Regions from separate parts of the Aminipila terrae genome, predicted to be linked through region 3. Evidence: predicted binding sites of a transcription regulator. Region 3 holds the regulator's gene; each other region holds the start of a gene.
The links. Region 3 encodes LexA, which represses DNA repair genes until DNA is damaged. Its sites were predicted from a motif close to AGAACANNTGTTCT; they were not measured.
Positions count from the first base shown of each region.

Region 1 (5,165 bases), 520 kb from region 3:
ATTACAGAGAAGACCAGAATAATAACGGTTCAAAGAGCTACCGGCTATGGATGGAGAAAAGCTATCACCATTGCAGAAATTGAGGAATGGGCATCTTTTGTTCATGGTATTAATCCCAACATCGTCTGCATGGTGGACAATTGTTATGGAGAATTTCTGGACACGAAAGAACCTACAGAGGTGGGTGCAGATATAATAGCAGGGTCTCTCATTAAAAATCCGGGAGGAGGTTTGGCTCTAGCTGGGGGATACATTACTGGCAGAGCAGATCTGGTTGAAAATATATCCTATCGAATGACTTCGCCTGGAATTGGCGGAGAATGCGGCCTTATGTTTGGACAGACAAGAACCATGTTTCAGGGATTGTTCCTTGCCCCTAAAGCCGTAAATGCAGCAGTTAAAGGTGCAATTCTTTGCGCTCAGGCCTTCGACAGCCTGGGATATGAAGTGTGCCCGAAAGCTTCAGAAAAAAGAAGCGATATCATAGAAGCAGTTAAACTGAATAATCCCGAAGCTATGTGCGCTTTTGCAGAAGGTATTCAGTCAGCAGCACCAATAGATTCCCATGTAAAACCTGTTCCCTGGGCTATGCCAGGGTATGACAGTGATGTAATAATGGCTGCAGGAGCCTTTGTTCAGGGCTCTTCGATAGAATTAAGTGCAGATGGACCATTAAGGGAGCCGTATATTATTTATTTCCAGGGTGGTCTGACTTATGAACATTCCAAGTTTGGTGTTATTAAAGCACTTCAGGCTCTCTATGAAAAAAACTTACTGAAAAATATCTAGCAGGGGAGATTCTGACTATGAAGTCTATTTCTGAAAATAAGAATAAGGTAAGAATTAGAGTCAAGCGTATGATTACGATTATAAAGTTTCTATTGCTAATTATAGTCATAGTTGGAATTCCTTTATATATTATGATTTATGAAAGAGCATTTATAAGTCAGTTCAAAAGTTTAGACACTGTAAATGCTTATTTACTGAAGTATAAAACTGCCAGTGTATTCGCCTATATTGGGATACAAATTCTTCAGATTGTCATATGTATTATACCTGGACAGGCTATGCAGTTTGCTGCAGGATATGCATATACTTTCTGGCTTGGCTATTTATATTCCATTATTGGAACTGCTCTTGGAACCATATTTGCTTTTTATCTGGCCAGGTTTCTGGGGAAAGATGCGATTCGCCTTTTATTTGATGAAAAGAAAGTTACAAAATTTGTAGATAAATTAAATAGTAAACGTGCGTTTATATTGGTATTTGTAATATTTTTAATTCCGGGTCTTCCAAAAGATCTGTTCACTTATGCTGCAGGTGTATCGGAAATGAAGCTGAAGGTTTTTCTCATAATCAGTCTGGTTGGCAGAACCCCTGCAATGATGGCTTCTATTATGATTGGAAGCATGTTTAACAAAGGCAGCTATGTTGGAATTGTCATCCTTACAGTGGTTATGGCTATTTTATTTATATGGGGTGCCAAGCATCATGAAAAACTTACTTTAATGATGGATAAATGGTATGAAAAACTCGTTCACATGTAAAAATCACAGGTTAAAGAGGTATTTGAACTAAAAGGAGGATTTATGGTACAGTCAATTGTTCATATTGCTTTGGTTGTCAGGGATTATGATGAAGCAATAGAGTTTTATACAAAAAAGCTTCATTTTACTTTGATAGAAGATACTTACCAGAAGGAACAAGATAAGAGATGGGTAGTGGTATCTCCTCCAGGATCTTTGGGAACGACTATATTACTTGCCCGGGCCTCCAAATCAGAACAGGAGCCTTTTGTTGGAAACCAGTCAGGGGGAAGAGTATTTCTGTTCCTGGGAACGGATGATTTCTGGAGAGACTATAATGAAATGAAGGGCCTAGGAATAGAATTTGTAAGACCTCCTAAAGAGCAGGACTATGGTATAGTAGCTGTATTTAAAGATTTATACGGAAATCTGTGGGATCTGGTACAGTTTAAAGAAAATCATCCTATGTTTAAACGCATAAAATAATGATTAAATCCTCAAGGTTATATGAAAACCCTGAGGATATTTTTTTACCTTAATATTTTAAGAACAAATGTTTATAAAATTATTGACAAAGAACATATATTCGTATATTATAAAAATACGAACAAAAGTTCTTAAGTATGGGGGGAATAAAAATGACAAACAGAAAAAAGTCATATAGAATTAAATCCAAGTTCAGATTCACTACATCAATAACCATAGCACTTATTTTGATTATGTTTATGGCAAACACTGCTTTTGGCCTGAATAATGTCAGCAGTTTAACAAAAACAAATCCAATAGAAATTGAGATACAATCTGGAGACTCACTTTGGAACATTGCGTGTGAATATGGGCCAGGCCATACTGACCCCCGAAAAACTGTATATGACATATGCAGTTTGAACAATATTACTGCGGATAACATTTATCCGGGACAGACAATACTTATTCCTGATTATTCCAAATAAATATTATATCCGTTGACAATAAGTCTGTGGGTAAACATGGTATTTAATAACGGTGTTATTATAGTTGACTACTATGATATCACCGTTTTTATTTTATCTACTGTTAAAATTTGTTTTGTGACTGTTTTGTGACTAAAAATTGTTAATATATGCAAGTAATAAATTTGGTATATAAAAATTAGATGTGTATAAATAGTTTAGATAAGACAAGGAGATTATGCATGAAAAGAGATTTAAAAGTTAGAATAAGCTTTTTACTAATCGTATTGATGATACTTATGGGAATGCCTACGGCAGCATTTGCAGGAAGTATAAGCAATTTGAATGTAGAACGCATAGAGGGAAATGATGTTACTAAGGACATCCAAATGAAGGTTCAAATAACCAATAACAATGCTAAGGTTGAGGAAGGGGATACCATTGACCCAACGAAGGATATGACAATGAAGGTAGATTTCAGCATACCAGATACCTTAATCTTAAAAGCAGGAGATTATATGCAGGTGGAATTGCCAGATTACTTAAGATTTTCTAATCTGCATGAAACAGAGATTTATATGAAAGTAGGAGATGGAGAAGTCCTTTTAGGAAATGTAACGGTTTCTGGCAGTAAAGCTATTTTAACTTTTGCAGACTCTGCTCAGAATGAAGAATATTCAGGAAGAGCAGGATGGTTTTCAGCAGGACTTTCTTTTGATAAAACAAAGGTTGAAACATCTGAAGATAAGGTTGTAGTTACTATTTTAGGAAATGATTTTACTATTTTAGTTAAGGATCCTGATAAAGGAGTTATTTCACTGAAGAAATCGGGAAATCCAGATATAGCAAATGAAGAAATTACATGGACTATAACGGCTACTCCAAGTAAAGAAGATAAGAAGTATGAGGGGTACGTTTTAAAGGATACGTTACCTTCCAATACATCTTATGTTAAAGATTCTTTTGAAATAAAGCCTTCTGCTTTAAATAAAGATAATTTAAAAATAGATGAAGCCCAAGGAACGATAGAATATACCTTTGATAAGGATGTAAAGGGGATTCAGACTATAACATATAAGACAAAAATAAAAGACGTAGCCCAAAATAATAACAAGGATATGACTATTACCAACAATGTAAGTCTGACAGATCCGGATACCACAACCAGTGCAGCTGCTACTGTTAAAGTAAAACCTCAATTGATTTCAAAGTCAGGTACATATATCGTGTCAAATCATTCTGTTGACTGGACAATAACAGTAAATTCTAGTAAGGCAACACTGAAAAATGTGGTTGTAACAGATGAGCTTGCTCCAGAAATGACATTGGGAGACATTATAATTGAAAAAAATAAATTAACCAATGATGTTACGAAACCACAGTATTATACTTTAAATGGACAGACTGTAAAAATTCATTTAGGAGATAAAGATAAACAGGTTGTAATTAAGCTTAATACAAAGTTAGATAACACAATTAAAGCAAAAGTTACAAATAAGGCAACTATTACGTGGAACGATAAAGGCTCTAGTATCACTGGAGGAAATGATGGTTCAACAGTATTAAGCCCAGTAGATACCCAGGGACAAGTTGATATAACAAGTGGATTCATAACTAAAAGTGCCATTGGCAAATATGACTTTAAAGAGAATGAAATGCCGTGGCAGATAACAATCAACTCAGCTCAAAAAGAAATTAAGAATGCTACAGTAGTTGAATTGTTTGCTTATAACAAGAATGAAGTAAGCAAAATAAATAGCGCACCGAATGCCTCAAAATTTGACAAATATAAAGGCAATGCTATAACGCTCAATCAAAAGTATATAGCCGAAACATTAAAAATAGATGGTTCTGAAGGAATAAAAATTAGTGAAAACGCTGAATTCTCTCAAAAAGGTCAGTATAGAATTAAAACCATACAACTAAATTCTACAGTAGAAGCCCAAATTGTGGAAATTTATTTAGGAGACATAGAGGAAAAACAAGAAGTTACTTTAAACACAAAGGTAACCGATAAAACAGCCTATGGAGTAAACAGCAAAAGCACTGAATATATCCTAAAGAATACGGCTTATTTATATTATGGTGATGGTGATGGCAATTCCCCTTTATCCGCTTCTGCAACAGAAAAACATTATAGCTGTATTTTAGATAAGGACTGTGCAGTTGGATATAACTATGTTGATCATACTATTACTTGGAGACTTTATGTAAACCATAATTCTTTAAATATTGAAGACGGCGTTATTACAGATACTCTTCCTAAATATTGGGATGTAAATGGTGACGATTTTTATGAGATTTATAAAGGTAAGGATTTTAAATTAGGTGGCGGAATTGCAACAATTCAGAATGGAGATAAACTTACAGAAGATGAAGTAAAAGCCCTTGTTAAAGAAGTAAGAGTTACAGAAAAAGATGATGTAAAAACAATCCAGTTTGAATTTAATAAAATAAGCAGTAAATATGTAATTCTTATCAAAACGAAGCTTCCAAATCAGGCTGCACTGGATAGACAATTTGCTGAAAATGGTGATGTAACTATAAGAAATAATGCATCTATGATAGGTGATTCCATCAATGGAAGTCAGGGAGATTGGGAAGATGTAACCATTAAGAATAGTCTGGTTTCCAAGACAGGAGCATTGGATAAAGACAGTAAGGGAAATTACACCGGAGATGCTACCTGGACAATTGATGTTAACAG
Region 1 is NZ_CP047591.1:3,376,203-3,381,367, reverse strand. Features, by position in the region: gene Ami3637_RS16325 (methionine gamma-lyase family protein) at 1-789, shown strand, start outside; gene Ami3637_RS16320 (TVP38/TMEM64 family protein) at 807-1,547, shown strand; gene Ami3637_RS16315 (VOC family protein) at 1,590-2,012, shown strand; gene yneA (cell division suppressor protein YneA) at 2,165-2,479, shown strand; gene Ami3637_RS16305 (Ig-like domain-containing protein) at 2,701-5,165, shown strand, end outside.
Region 1: the regulator LexA is predicted to act here: its motif matches at 2,131-2,144, upstream of yneA (cell division suppressor protein YneA).

Region 2 (5,165 bases), 1.1 Mb from region 3:
TTGTGCATTACAGCATTATTTATTATAGGGATTTTACATTCTTTCTCTATTTCTGATATTCTATAATTTGCTGATTCGTAATTTTATCAGATCAAAAATAACTTAGAAATAAAAAAGCACCCCTGTAAATACTGTAATTTTAGCACTTACAAGGGCATTTGTTTATACAAACATTAGTGGTATACACCTACAATCTGCACTTTTAAAATATTTGTGGTACCTGTTGTCCCAATCGGCACTCCAGCGGTTAAAACAACAATTTCTCCACATTCTACATAACCAGCCTTATTAGCTGCCGCCACTGCGGAATTGAATAAATCCCGGGTATTCTGATACTCTGGAATAATAAGCGGTGTCACACCCCACACAAGATTCAACTGTCTCCAAACACATGCATTACTGGTACATCCAATGATTTGACAATCTGGTCTGTATTTTGAAAGCATATGGGCAGTTCTGCCTGAAGCTGTTACAGTAATTATTGCCGCAGCATCTAAATCCATGGAAGTGGTACAAGTTGCATGGGAAATGGCCGTAGTCACATCTGGTTTTCCAAATTCTTTGCTTTGGGCAAACCTGTTCTTGTAGTTAATGTCCTCTTCAGCACGTTCTGCAATTTTCACCATTGTCTGTAAAGCCTCAACTGGATACGCTCCTGCAGCCGTTTCACCAGAAAGCATAATAGCACTTGTCCCGTCATAAATAGCGTTAGCAACATCAGTTGCTTCTGCCCTTGTTGGTCTAGGATTTTTCATCATAGAATCCAGCATTTGTGTAGCTGTTATTACAATTTTGCCAGCTGCAATGCATTTCTTGATTATTATTTTCTGAAGAACGGGAACATCTTCCAAAGGTATTTCAACCCCCATATCGCCCCTTGCAACCATTACTCCATCAGAAACTTCAATAATCTTATCTATATTCTCTACACCTTCCATATTTTCTATTTTGGCTATAATCTTAATATTATTGCCTTCACGCTCTTTTAAGATTTTTTTAATTGACAGTACATCTTCAGCTGTCCTGACAAAAGATGCAGCAATGAAATCTACGTTTTGCTCTATGCCAAATACAATGTCATCATAGTCCGTTGGACTGATAAATGGCATGGAAAGGCTGGAATTAGGTACATTTACCCCTTTATTGTTAGATACTGGCCCTCCATTTTCAACTTCACACTCAATATCCGTTTCTCCGACTTCTATAACTTTAAGCTCAATCAAGCCATCATCTATGAGAATCTTCATGCCTGCATGTACATCTTTTGGCAAGTCCAGATAAGTTATACTTGCAATATCCTGCGTTCCCATGATGTCTCTTGTTGTCAGTGTAAAATGCTGTCCCTGTTCCAGAACAATTTTATCGTTTTCAAACTTACGCACTCGGATTTCTGGACCCTTTGTATCAAGAATTGTAGCAATAGGAAGGCTTAACTCATCCCGCATTTGTCTGATCCTCTGTAGGTTTTTTGCATGCTGCTCGTGATCACCGTGAGAGAAGTTTAACCGTGCAACGTTCATACCTTCAATCATTAAATTTCTCAATATATCGTCTTCCATGGTTGAAGGCCCAAGCGTGCAAACTATTTTTGTTTTTCTCATAGATTATCACCATTCCTTTACTTATATTATAAATATATCTTGTTTTTATTTTTTGGTATATACGTAGTTTACCATAGCAATCCGTTTTTTACCATATACCTTTTGGCTAAAATCTCCTCTTCCAGTAATGTTGCTGGATTATTGGTAAATACCTTCTTTATCTTTATCTTAAAATCTTCCGTCCAGGTTTTTCTTTTATCTTCTTTAACAGCCTCCAATAAATATTTATGAAGAACCTCCTTACTGTAAACAATAGTGGGATCCAGTTCAAAAACACAGGATGCCGCATCAGCTTCCATAAGTCGTCGCTTTGTGAATTCGCCTTTCACAAAAGTATATTTTTCACCAGAAAATACATTAAAGCTTTTCATGGTATCAAGATAGCCCAATCGAATTATCCTCTTTGTATTTTGGGGATCAAAGTCAAGGCAGCTACCTAAGGGCCATTTGCAGGAAATCATTTTTAAAAAACCTGCTTCTTTTAAGGCATCCTTCCTTTCTATTCCTATTGTATCCAAATCCACTGCTATAACATTTACTGCACCTCTTTTAAGTGCCATTTCAACTGGTATATTATCAAAATATGCCCCGTCTATAAACTTTTTATCATTAATTTCATATGGGCTTATGATAGGGAAACATGCTGCACTGGCTAAAATATAATCAATTAACTGACCTCTGGGGATCTCCTCTATAAAAATGCAGTGGGATTTGAAGCTTGGGAATTCTACGGTCACTATACCATATTCCGTCACACTTTGACGAATTTCCCCTTCCTTCAGGTTTTCTTCTAAAATCCTTCGGAGTTCTTCTTTTTCTGTAAGCTCAGTTATAGTGCTTTCTTTTATTTCACTCCAGCTTTTCTTTGCGATTTCAAAATCATTTTGCGCTACCAGTGCTCCATTCACTGCACCTATGGATGTTCCTGTAACAATATCAATTTGTATTCCCAGTTCATTTAACGCCTGCCAGACTCCAATTTCATATGCACCTTTTGAACCACCGCCGCCTAACACCAATGCGGTTTTACCTTCTAGCATGGATTCCTCCCTTTATACCATAAATTTCTCTTATCTTATGCAGATTTGCCACAATTTATTATTTGAACATAAGTTCTCATTGTGGTATACTAGAACAAAAGTTCTACTTTTTGAACTACTTTTCTAAATCAGGAGGAAGACCATGGATAGTTCCTTAATGGATAAATTAAAGATTTTAGCTGACAGTGCAAAATATGATGTCTCCTGTTCTACAAGTGGCGTGGAGCGAAAAAATGTGGGGCGAATGGGAAATGCATCTTGTGCAGGCATCTGCCATTCCTGGTCCGCAGACGGTCGATGCATTTCACTGCTAAAAGTGCTTTTTACAAATAAATGTGTTTACGATTGCCAATATTGCGTAAATCGCAGAAGCGTTGATGTGGAACGAGCCAGCTTTGAACCTGCTGAACTTGCAGAACTGACCATGGAATTTTACAGACGTAACTATATAGAGGGGCTATTTTTAAGTTCAGCCGTTGAAGTCTCTCCTGATTATACCGCTGAAAGAATATTACATTGTTTATCTATCTTAAGATATGAATATGGTTTTGCTGGATATATTCATGCTAAGATTATTCCCGGCGTATCCCAGGAGCTAACTCATGCCATAGGTATGGTTGCTGACAGATTAAGTGTAAATATCGAACTTCCAACTGAAGAAAGTCTCCAAAGGCTCGCTCCTCAGAAAAAAGCAAGAGCAATTTTTGCCCCGATGAAACAGATAACCAATACTTTGATTGAGCAAAAATCTCTTAAAGGACCGGGAACTATGTTTAAAGGACAGAATCTGAATAACCCATTAAATTATTTGAATCCGGAAGGTAGAGAACTGATACAGCCAGAAGGTGCAAATGCTGATATAGGTGATGGCAGCCTGTATCAGATGGGAAGCCCCGCTGGCAATGCTTTGATTCGGGAAGCAAGATATAAATATAAAGAGAAATTTGCACCTGCAGGCCAGACTACACAAATGATAATTGGAGCAGGAACAGAAACTGACAGTCAGATTGTAAAAACCTCTGAAAGTTTATACCGCTCTTTTAAAATGAAGCGAGTATATTTTAGTGCTTATATTCCGGTCACTGATTCACCCTTGTTACCTTCCGTCTTTACTGCTCCTCCTTTAATCCGTGAACATCGACTTTATCAGGCAGACTGGCTTTTACGGTTCTATGGTTTTACTGCGGATGAAATGTTCACCAAGGAAGAACCAAACCTTGATCTGGATTTAGATCCAAAGATTACATGGGCCTTAAGAAATATAAACCTTTTCCCCATTGAAATAAATAAAGCATCTATGGAGGAACTTTTACGCATACCTGGTGTGGGTACAGTATCCGCGCTTCGTATAGTAAGACAGAGGAAAGTTGCCGCGGTGAAGTATGATGATTTAAAAAAAATGGGGGTAGTATTAAAAAGGGCCAAATTCTTTTTGACCTGTTCTGGCAAGTATTATGGCGAAAAAGATCTGATGCCAGAATATATAAAAGGGAAAATATTAGAACCCTGCAGAATAAAAAGTCGTTTATTGCCTATTAACGATGAAACTCAGATTTCAATGTTTTCGCCCGGGGCATTCAGCTTAGGTGCACCTCAACAGTCTAAATCGAAAAGGAGCCTGGAATCAAATGGTGGATTACTTATATGATGGTAGTTTTGAAGGTTTCCTGACCTGCATTTACTATCACTATTATGAAGAAAAAGCAGCCGGCATTTTTACTTTCGATAATTATCAGCCCAGTATTTTGAATACGTTTGTAGAGATTAAAACCCAGGGAGACAAAGCGGCTAAAGTTTATGACGCAATTGGGCAAAAAATATCACCTTACGATTTACAACGTATATACCGGGTTTTTCTGTCCACAGTGATTAACCGTGAAATGCTGCTTTTAAATTACATCCGCTTAGGATTTAAACAAGGTTCTAAAATCCGCCTGCTTCATGGTAACCCTTATGTTTCTCCCGTAGAAAAAGCTGAAAAGAAAGTTACAGCGGAAGTTCACCGGATTTTAGGTTTGCTACGGTTTTCAGTGCTGGAAGGAGAAGTTCTTTATGCTGTTTTAGAACCAGACCATGATATTCTGGAATTTCTGGCAGATCATTTCACGGATCGATATAAAAATGAACCCTTTATCATTCATGACAAGCGACGTGGTAAAGCTCTGGTAGCTCAGGGAGGAGAATGGTACATTACAGATTTTACTGAAAAAAATCTGCCCCATATATCACAAAATGAAAAAGAATACCGTGCTCTTTGGAAAAAATATTTTGAGACTATTGCCATTAAAGAACGTACTAACCCTAAATGTCAGAAAAATTTTATGCCAGTCCGTTATTGGAAACATCTTACAGAAATATAAATAAGGCTGGTTTAACAACCAGCCTTATTTATATTTAGTGATTTTACTAGCAATTTAACTTACCGACTTACGTGACTCTTCCTGCTTACTGTGAAATTGATCTCTTGCAAGTTGTGCCTCTTCAGTCCAGTATGAGGTCTCCAAACCTATATCTCTTGCAGATA
Region 2 is NZ_CP047591.1:1,757,960-1,763,124, reverse strand. Features, by position in the region: gene Ami3637_RS08410 (hypothetical protein) at 1-8, opposite strand, end outside; gene pyk (pyruvate kinase) at 174-1,601, opposite strand; gene Ami3637_RS08400 (patatin-like phospholipase family protein) at 1,670-2,641, opposite strand; gene Ami3637_RS08395 (putative DNA modification/repair radical SAM protein) at 2,784-4,289, shown strand; gene Ami3637_RS08390 (TIGR03915 family putative DNA repair protein) at 4,270-5,001, shown strand; gene Ami3637_RS08385 (alanine/glycine:cation symporter family protein) at 5,056-5,165, opposite strand, start outside.
Region 2: the regulator LexA is predicted to act here: its motif matches at 2,733-2,746, upstream of Ami3637_RS08395 (putative DNA modification/repair radical SAM protein).

Region 3 (5,165 bases):
GACCTCACAAAGGGGAAAAATTGTCATATTCAAATGTCGAATAATAAATTTAATTTTAATTATTTTACTGCCTTCTTTGCAGTGTCACATAACTGTGTAAATGCAGCTGCGTCATAGATAGCCATTTCAGAAAGCATTTTTCTGTTGATTTCAACACCTGACTTCTTCAGACCGTCCATTAATCTGCTGTATGAAATATCATTCATTCTTGCACCAGCATTGATTCTTGCGATCCAAAGTCTTCTGTATTCTCTCTTTTTGTTCTTTCTTCCAATATATGCAGAACGAAGTGAACGCATAACTGCAGGATTTGCAGCTCTAAATACCTTGCTCTTCTGTCCGTAGAAACCTCTTGCTAACTTTAATATTTTCTTATGTCTTTTATGAGCATTAACGCCCTTTTTTACTCTTGCCATTATTCAAACCTCCTAATACTATTTATCTAATACAGCTTTAATTCTCTTGTGATCTGCGCTACCAAGAAGAGTTGCCTTTCTTAATCCTCTTTTTCTCTTTGCACATTTCTTAGTAAGAATATGGCTCTTGTATGCCTTATTTCTCTTTACTTTTCCTGTACCTGTTAATTTAAATCTCTTGCTTGCGCCTCTATGAGATTTCATCTTATTTTTAGCCATGGTAATGTTCCTCCTACGTAAAATTTATTTCTGTTATCTACTATCTATTTATCTGTTTTAGGTGCAACAATCATAATCAAACTTCTGCCTTCAAACTCAGGCTTTTTCTCAATTGTACCTACAGAAGCCACTGAATCCGCAAACCGGTTCATAACATCTAAACCCTTGCTTGCATAATCCTTTTCTCTTCCTTTAAACCTCAAACTGACTTTAACCCTGTCTCCGTCCTTAAGGAACTTTATCGCAGTATTAGCTTTAACCTGAATGTCATGCACCTCAATAAATGTACTTAAACGAATTTCTTTTACTGAAGTAATCTTCTGCTTCTTCTTTGCTTCCTTTTCTCTTTTTTGAAGTTCATAACGGTACTTACCGTAATCAAGAATCTTACAAACTGGCGGGTTAGCATTTGGTGAAATATTTACTAAGTCAAGCTTTTTTTCATTAGCTAACGCTAAGGCTTCTTCAAGACTTATAATTCCAAGCTGCGTTCCATCATTGTCGATAACTCTTAATTCCTTGTCACGAATTTCTTCGTTGATCAGATTTTCCTTGCTAATGTTCTTGCACCTCCTGCAAATAAAATAAGCGGATACTACAGTACCCGCTCCACAAAACACATAAGTGTTACAGTTGTTTTATTAACCCTATCAGCCAGACCAATAAGGTGAGAAGCGGATAACTTCTTCTTTATTACTAAAACACTATACCATTTATCCTTAACTATGTCAAGAAAATAATTGAATATATTAAAAATATCGAAATACACCTTTTACTTTGCCCAATATCTTCACTTCCTTGACAATAATAGGACTCATACTGGAGTTCTCTGGCTGCAGCCTGATATGATCTGTTTCTTTATAAAAAGTTTTAACAGTGGCTTCACTCTCAAATCCATCTATCATGGCTACTACGATTTCTCCATTTTTCGCAGTATTTTGCTGCTCAACCAATATATAATCTCCGTCAAAAATACCTGCTTCTATCATACTTTCACCCTTTACTGTCAGCATGAAATTGGTGCCTTTGCCTGCAAATCTGGAGGGGATTGGAAAGGACTCTTCGATATTTTGTTCTGCCAGTATGGGGGTACCTGCTGCTATCCTTCCCACTACCGGTATATCAATAACATCAATTCTTTCTGTATCATGGTAAACTGTATCTTTTATTTCATGATTATCCGATTTGATTTTTTCACTTGACTCCGAATCTACTATCATCAATGCACGGGGCTTAGATGGGTCTTTTTTTAGGAAGCCTTTCAGCTCCAGGTTTTCAATATCCTTGTGAACTGTAGACGTTGATTTAATATTCAAGGCGGAGCAGATTTCTCTTACTGTAGGTGGATATCCTTTTTGACTGATTTCTTTTTTCATATACTCAAGTATTCGCTGTTCTCTCTCTTTTAGCTGTTCCATATTTCCGCCTCCATTATTTATAAATTTAAGTTTCAATAAACTTCAGACCAATTCTTTATGTAGTATAGCACAGATATTGTGTTCTGTAAACATGTGTTCTGAAATTATGTTCTATATCTTGTAAATAGTCAATAAAATAAAAAGCAATATAGCGATGCACCAAAGCAGCATTATATTGCTCCAATTTTAAAATGTGAAAAATTTCTTCTACCTTACTAAAAGTCTTCTGATTCCTTCTTCAAGACCATCTATAGTAAGTTCAAACATAGGAAAAACCTCTTTTATGATTCCAAGGGTATAACTCCCATATACAAATTCCCAATCTTCCTTTTGTATTGGATTCAACCAAATCTGTTTCTTATAGCGCCTTTTAAATTTCTTTAACCACTCTATACCAGGTTCCTCATTATACAGGCTAAAAACTGAATTTCCACCAGGCCGTAACAATTCAGAGGGCGCCATTGTCCCATCACCTACAAGAATTACTTTATACTCACTGTCCAGATTAGCAAGAACCCAGTCAGTATTTACCCATTCTCCTTTTCGGCAGTATGGCGTAGTATAGAGCTGATCATATATACAGTTATGAAAATAATACACTTTTAAATCCTTAAAATGACTGGATTTACTTACCGCCTGAAACAGCCTGTTGCACAATCTTCCGTAAGGCATCATAGAACCATCCGAATCAAAGAGCAGTAACAGTTTTATTGTGTTCTTTCTTGGTTTATCAAATACCAGCTTCAACCTTCCCGCATTATGACAGGTCTCGTCAATAGTTCCGTCTACATCTAGTTCCGTTTTAGCACCTTCTACCCGGGCAGAAAACTGCCTCAGCTTTCTGAATGCCATCTGAAACTGTCTGATGTCTAAAATGTTATCCTGCCTGAAATCTTTAAAATTCCGTTCTCCAGCCACTTGCACTGCGGACTTGTGCCGGCCTGTGCCTCCAGTGCGGATTCCCTGGTTATTATACCCTCCATGCCCCATTCGGGAGGTTCCGCCAGTGCCAATCCAATAGTTTCCACCATTGTGCTGTTCTTTTTGCTCTTGAATTCTTTCCTGGAATCTTTTTAACAGTTCTTCAAGCTCCATTAAAGCTTCCTCTGGCACAGGCCTGTCATTCAGGTCCCGTTCTCTTGTATCTTCATGAAGCCACCTCCAGAATTCTTCTGGCAATTCCTCTGGGCTTTCAATGCCCTTAAAATACTCTGCGAAAACTGCATCAAATTTGTCATAATCTGCTTCACTTTTTATCAAAACACTTCTGCACAGATGGTAAAAACTCATCAGGCTGCATTCTGCTAATCCTAAATCCAATGCCTCTACAAGAGACATCCATTCATTCAGGGATACTGCAAGCCCTCTTGCTCTTAATAAATAGAAAAATTCCAAAAACATCTTATTACCACCTTTTTAGTGAGTATCCTCTTTCCTTAATCTCATACATTATATCAATGTCCTGATTCTTTTTTAATAGTACACCAACATAAGGTATTTCCTTTGTGATTTTATCTATTGAAATACCACTTATCATAAGAGCCTGTAACCAGTCAAGAAGCTCAGAGGTGCTGGGTTTTTTCTGAATATCCTTCATTTCCCTGATCTGATAGAACGCATTCATGGCTGCCTCTGCCAGATTTTTATCTATATCACCAAAGTGAACCTTTATTATTTCTTCCATTTTATCCTTCGTAGGAAATTCTATATAATGAAATATACACCTTCTTAAAAAAGCATCCGGCAGTTCCTTTTCCGCATTTGAAGTAATAATAACGATTGGTCTGTTCTTAGTTTTAATGGTTTCTTTTGTTTCATTAATATAAAACTCCATTTTATCCAACTCCCATAGAAGGTCATTTGGAAACTCTAAATCTGCTTTATCAATTTCATCAATTAACAAAACCACCTGCTCTTCTGAATCAAAAGCCTCACCCATTTTTCCAAGCTTAATATACTGTTTTATATCAGAGACATCCCCCTCACCAAATTGACTGTCATAGAGTCTCTGGACTGTATCATACACATAAAGTCCTTCCTGCGCCTTGGTAGTGGATTTAATACTCCAAACCAACAGCTTCATGTTCATAGCCTTGGCTATAGACTCTGCCAGCATGGTTTTGCCGGTTCCCGGTTCTCCTTTAATTAGTAAAGGTTTTTTTAACGCAATGGCAACGTTTACCGCATTCATCAGTTCTTTTGACACTACATAATCGTTGCTGCCAGTAAATTTATTTAATTTATTTTTCATTTTTTTCCTTTAACCTCTCTGATACTCATTTTTAATTCATAGAAATTATAAGCCCATAGATATGAAAGCACCCACCAAAACTGGAACAGTCGTACTAAGTACAACACCCATTACAAAAGCATACACTGTTGTATCACTATCTGTGGATTTTTCTATAATGGGCAGACACACATCCGCAGCAGCGGCTCCGGGCACACTGCATGATTCAATATAGCCTATATATTTTGCAACAATGGGAATAATCATAATTCCAACCATTTCTCTCATAACATTATGTAAAAAAGATATGGCACTTAATTCTGCAGAGCAGTCAGCCAGCATTACTGGTGCCAGAGTATACCACCCAAATCCAGAGGCAACTGCCATGGTTTCTTTTGCAGTCATGGGCAAAAATAAAGATCCTACGGCAGCAAAAGTAAGGCAGCCAATAATAGAAGCAAGGGGGAATACCAGAATTCTTATGCCAACTTTTTTAAAATTCTCTACTACAGTTCCCGTTCTTCCCAAATCCATACCCACAAAAAACAGCATAACACAAAGCCCCACAATTAAAAGATTGCCTGAAACATGTGTTATGATGAAATCTGGAATAAAGAAATATCCCGATACCACTCCAAGTGTCAAAAATGTTATAATCAGCTTAGTCATCTATTTTAACACCCTTTCTGTCAATACGGAATATCTTCCTTACAATAAAACAGGCTGTAATACTTCCTGCAAATGCAAAAACAGTAATTACAGCTGCCTTAATTCCAATAGTCTGAAGAGAACTGATAACCCTTTTATCTGAACCAATTCTTGCCCCCATGGTAAAGATTAAAATGATAAGACTCCCCATGGTAATTTTATTAATCCAGTTAT
Region 3 is NZ_CP047591.1:2,853,077-2,858,241, reverse strand. Features, by position in the region: gene rplT (50S ribosomal protein L20) at 60-416, opposite strand; gene rpmI (50S ribosomal protein L35) at 435-635, opposite strand; gene infC (translation initiation factor IF-3) at 680-1,255, opposite strand; ribosomal protein L20 leader region at 1,210-1,332, opposite strand; gene lexA (transcriptional repressor LexA) at 1,385-2,053, opposite strand; gene Ami3637_RS13715 (vWA domain-containing protein) at 2,261-3,454, opposite strand; gene Ami3637_RS13710 (AAA family ATPase) at 3,459-4,304, opposite strand; gene Ami3637_RS13705 (lysine exporter LysO family protein) at 4,350-4,952, opposite strand; gene Ami3637_RS13700 (LysO family transporter) at 4,945-5,165, opposite strand, start outside.